2 regions of the Marinomonas gallaica genome follow, and region 2 is predicted to be linked to the other one. Evidence: predicted binding sites of a transcription regulator. Region 2 holds the regulator's gene; the other holds the start of a gene.
What was found. Region 2 encodes sigma-54, which starts transcription at its own class of promoters, with help from an activator protein. Its sites were predicted from a motif close to TGGCACNNNNNTTGCTNT; they were not measured.
Positions count from the first base shown of each region.

Region 1: the regulator sigma-54 is predicted to act here: its motif matches at 1,138-1,155, upstream of ACPUEK_RS03445 (amino acid ABC transporter substrate-binding protein).

Region 1 is NZ_CP187511.1:742,273-744,480, reverse strand. It holds gene ACPUEK_RS03455 (helix-hairpin-helix domain-containing protein) at 1-116, shown strand, start outside; gene lrp (leucine-responsive transcriptional regulator Lrp) at 186-662, opposite strand; gene ACPUEK_RS03445 (amino acid ABC transporter substrate-binding protein) at 1,234-2,208, shown strand, end outside.
Region 2 is NZ_CP187511.1:2,903,932-2,906,139, reverse strand. It holds gene ACPUEK_RS13790 (PTS sugar transporter subunit IIA) at 1-387, opposite strand, end outside; gene ACPUEK_RS13785 (RNA polymerase factor sigma-54) at 399-1,889, opposite strand; gene lptB (LPS export ABC transporter ATP-binding protein) at 1,967-2,208, opposite strand, start outside.

The sequences.
Region 1 (2,208 bases), 1.9 Mb from region 2:
TAGTGAACGAGATGATTGAACAACGCCCTTTCTCATCATGGGAAGCCGTGCTACTAATCAAAGGCATGGGGCCAAAACTACTAAAAAAGCTACGCGATGGTTTAAAGCTAAACTAAGCGGATAGCCATAAACAAAAAAACCACGCTAAAGCGTGGTTTTGAATACGAAGCAACGCAGTTTGGATGCTAGGAAATTTGCACCACGGTTGTGTTTTTAACCTCTTCCATGGCCACGTAAGTGCGCGACTCCCTTACATGCGGTAATGTCAGCAAGGTCTCACCTAGTAAGTGGCGATACGAATCCATATTCGATACTCGCGCCTTCAATAGATACTCAAAGTCACCGGCGATCAAGTGGCACTCGAGAACTTCTGGAATCTCAGACACCGCCTCCTTAAATTCATTGAAGCCTTCGGGAGACGTTGTTTTCAAACGAATCTCCACAAACACTAGCAAGCCAGCGTCCACTTTACGCGGATCCACTAACGCGCAATAACCAGTAATGTAGCCATTACGTTCCAGCCGACGTACTCGTTCTAAGCAAGGTGTCGCACTCAAACCAACACGACTAGCAAGCTCAACATTCGATAAGCGTCCATTAATTTGCAGCTCGCGCAGGATCTTCTTATCCAACCTGTCCAAAGGCTTTGCAGACGTTTCCATCAATATGAGTCTCTCCGAAGGTAACTGTCATTTAATTTAGCGCGATTCTACCACGGGGCAAATAGCTTAGGAAAAATTAACCCATTAACTCCCTTCAAAAACTAACCAACATTCCTTACATCATCACACTCTAACACCGCACCAAATGAAAACCAAAAGAATCAAGTAGCACCACACAAGTACAGAAAGCGTCATTTTGTGCATTTATCCAACAGAAACTAAGCGTTTTCTGCATCAATAATGTGCAAATATTATTTATTATGCACAAAACCTTCTCATTATAGCCAAAAACTATTAATAGAAAACAACTGATTCTCCTATATTAATCACAGACATCAAAAAAAGGAAAAAAGTAGCATGAACCTAGTGATTTAGCCTTGACGAGAGGGGGTCAACAGTAATTCTATAAGGTAGTTCCGTGCTATTTCAGAAGATTGCACTAGACTAGAGAAACAACAAAAACAATTAATAATGTTGGCAAGAAATTTGCTTTGAAGCTTTAGTGAAAGAATATTCAAAGATGAATCCATTTTTGCACACATAACAACTAGTAATGCCTGGAGGCAAAATCATGAAATCGAACGTTGGGAAAATTCTATCTACCGCTGCGATTGCTGCGACAATCAGCACTGGTGCCGCGGCAGCAACATTGGACGATGTGAAAGCAAAAGGTTTTATCCAATGTGGGGTAAGTACAGGTGTACCTGGGTTTTCAAATGCAGACAGTACCGGCAAATGGTCGGGTATTGACGTTGATGCTTGTCGCGCCGTTTCCGCCGCAATTTTTGGTGATGCAGACAAAGTAAAATACACACCTCTTTCAGCCAAAGAACGTTTTACTGCGCTTCAATCTGGCGAAATCGATATCTTGTCACGTAACACAACGTGGACTTACACCCGTGATGCGTCTCTTGGTTTAGACTTCACAACGACAAACTTTTATGACGGCCAAGGTTTCATGGTACGTAAAGACTTGGGTGTAGAGAAGGCAATGGAGCTTGACGGTGCAACGGTTTGTACTGAGCAAGGTACAACAACCGAGCTAAACATGGCGGATTTCTTCCGTAAACACAACATGGATTATGTGCCAGTTGTTGTACAGAAAGCGGATGAAGCATTATCTGCTTACGCCTCTGGTCGTTGTGACGTATACACAACCGACAAATCTGGTCTTGCCGCGCATCGCTCGAAACTATCGGATCCAAGCGCGCATATGATCCTTCCTGAGACTATTTCCAAAGAGCCACTTGGCCCTGTTGTTCGTCACGGTGATAACCAATGGAAAGATATCGTCACTTGGACGCTATTCGTACAAATCAACGCTGAAGAGATGGGCATTAGCTCTAAAAACGTTGCCAAAATCAAAGCAGAATCTACTGATCCGGGCATTCGCCGTCTAGTCGGTGCCGAAGGTAAAATGGGCGAAGCACTTGGCCTAAGTTCTGACTGGGCTTACAACATCATCGCTGAAGTGGGTAACTACGGCGAAGTCTTTGAACGTAATGTTGGTCCTGACACTCGCGTTGGTCTACCACGTGGTGTTAAC
Region 2 (2,208 bases):
TAGCTTATCTTCGGACTGAGCCAGTTCGGCGATCTGCGCTAACGTTGCTAAGTGCTCATCACATTGGTGTGGTGGTACAAGTAGGGCAAAAATCAAATCCACTGGACGTCGATCAATGGCATCAAAATCAATCGGTGTTTCGAGTGACATTAATACGATGGTGGCACGGTTTACTTGCTCTAGGCGACAATGTGGAATGGCGATGCCATTGCCAACGCCCGTACTGCCCAGTTTTTCACGACCTAAAAGTGCGTCGTAGACTTCGTCGGCGTTGCAGTGCATGCGATCGCCAACGGATTCAGCCAATTGTTCTAGCAATCGTTTTTTGCTAGAAATTTGTTGCTTAGCAAATACTAACTCAGGCTTGACTAAGTTTTTAACAGACATTGTTGCGGCCTTTAAATAAGTCGTTTCCGCTCGTTTGACGGCGGAATGTTCATAGCTTCGCGATATTTTGCAACAGTGCGTCGAGCAACTTGTATGCCTTGCTCTGCAAGAATGATTGCCAGTTTATTATCGCTTAATGGTTTTTTTGCAGGTTCTTCTGCCACCAGCTTTTTAATCATTGCACGAATTGCTGTAGATGAGCATTCACCGCCAGAGGCGGTGTTTACATGGCTGGAGAAGAAATACTTTAGCTCAAAAATACCACGCGGAGTATGCATGTATTTTTGTGTGGTGACACGTGAAATTGTTGATTCGTGCATGCCAACTTCCTCTGCGACATCGTGCAGTACCATAGGTTTCATGGCTTCCTCACCCACCTCAAAGAAATCGACTTGTTTGGAAACAATGCAGCTGGCGACTTTTAGCAGTGTTTCGTTACGACTCTGGAGGCTTTTCAGAAACCATTTGGCTTCTTGAAGCGAGTTCTTAATGTAGGAGATGTCTTCACTGGATGCTTTGGTGTTGACCATTGCAGAATAAGTTTCATTGATTTTGACAGGCGGTAGAGCGTCGTTATTAAGCTCCACTTGCCAAATGCCATTGTGTTTTTTCACGCTGACATCAGGGATGACGTAGTCAGTTTCACTGGTGTCGATGGCTGAGCCTGGGCGCGGGTTTAGCTGCTGAATAAGGGTAATGACATCTTTTAATGCTTCTTCTTTCAGCTTAGTTTTGCGGCCCAGTTGCGCATAATCACGATTGCCAAGCAATGCTAAATGCTGGTCAACTATGTTAAAGGTAGAGCGGTACAAAGGATGCTCTTTAAAACCTTCTAATTGTACCAATAGGCACTCGCGTAGATCTTGCGAACAAACACCGACAGGGTCAAATCGTTGCAAGCGATGCTGAACAGCTTCAATTTCATCGAATTCGAGATCTTCTAATTCTTTACTAAGTGACGTGAAGATGTCATCTAAGGTGATTGATAGGTAGCCATCGGTTTGAACACTGTCAATAATGGCATAGGCAATTTCGATGTCTCGATTAGACATATGGGTTAAATTTAATTGCCAAATTAGATGATCTTGGATGTTTTCAGCTAGGGCATTGCGGCTGTCAAAATCTTGCTCGCCGTCATAGGAAGGAACGTCTGCTGCAGCGGCTGAATTTTGATAAGTATCATCCCAGTTGCTATCAATGGATAGCTCATTAGGGATGCTTTCTGTCCATTCGGATTCTACTTGGGGCGTTTCTTCAGAAGCTGCTTCAGTCGTTTCTTTTTGAGAGGTCTCATTGGTACTGGATGAGTCGCCTTGTTTGATTTCTAAGTCAGACTGAAAGTTTTCGTCTTCGTCTAGTTCAAGCAAGGGGTTAGACTCAAGAAATTCGTGAATTTCCTGTTGCAAATCGAGCGTAGACAACTGAAGCAGTTTGATTGCCTGCTGCAGCTGTGGAGTCATGGTTAACTGTTGACCGATTTTAAGTTGCAAAGACTGCTTCATGACGCAACTCTTTTATTATGATGTTTTTGGAATGACTTATGCATAGTACTCCCTTTTTGCCCGAAAAATAAGGGGGCTCATAGTCTGAAGTTGTCGCCCAAGTAGATTTTTTTGACTTGCTCGTTATTGATAACAGACTCGGCATCACCCGATGCAATGATGTGCCCGTTACCCACAATATAGGCTTTGTCGCAGATATCTAAGGTCTCACGAACGTTGTGGTCAGTGATCAAAACACCAATGCCGCTGCTTTGTAAATGTTTGATGATCTCTTTAATATCGCCGACGGAAATGGGGTCTACACCAGCAAAGGGTTCAT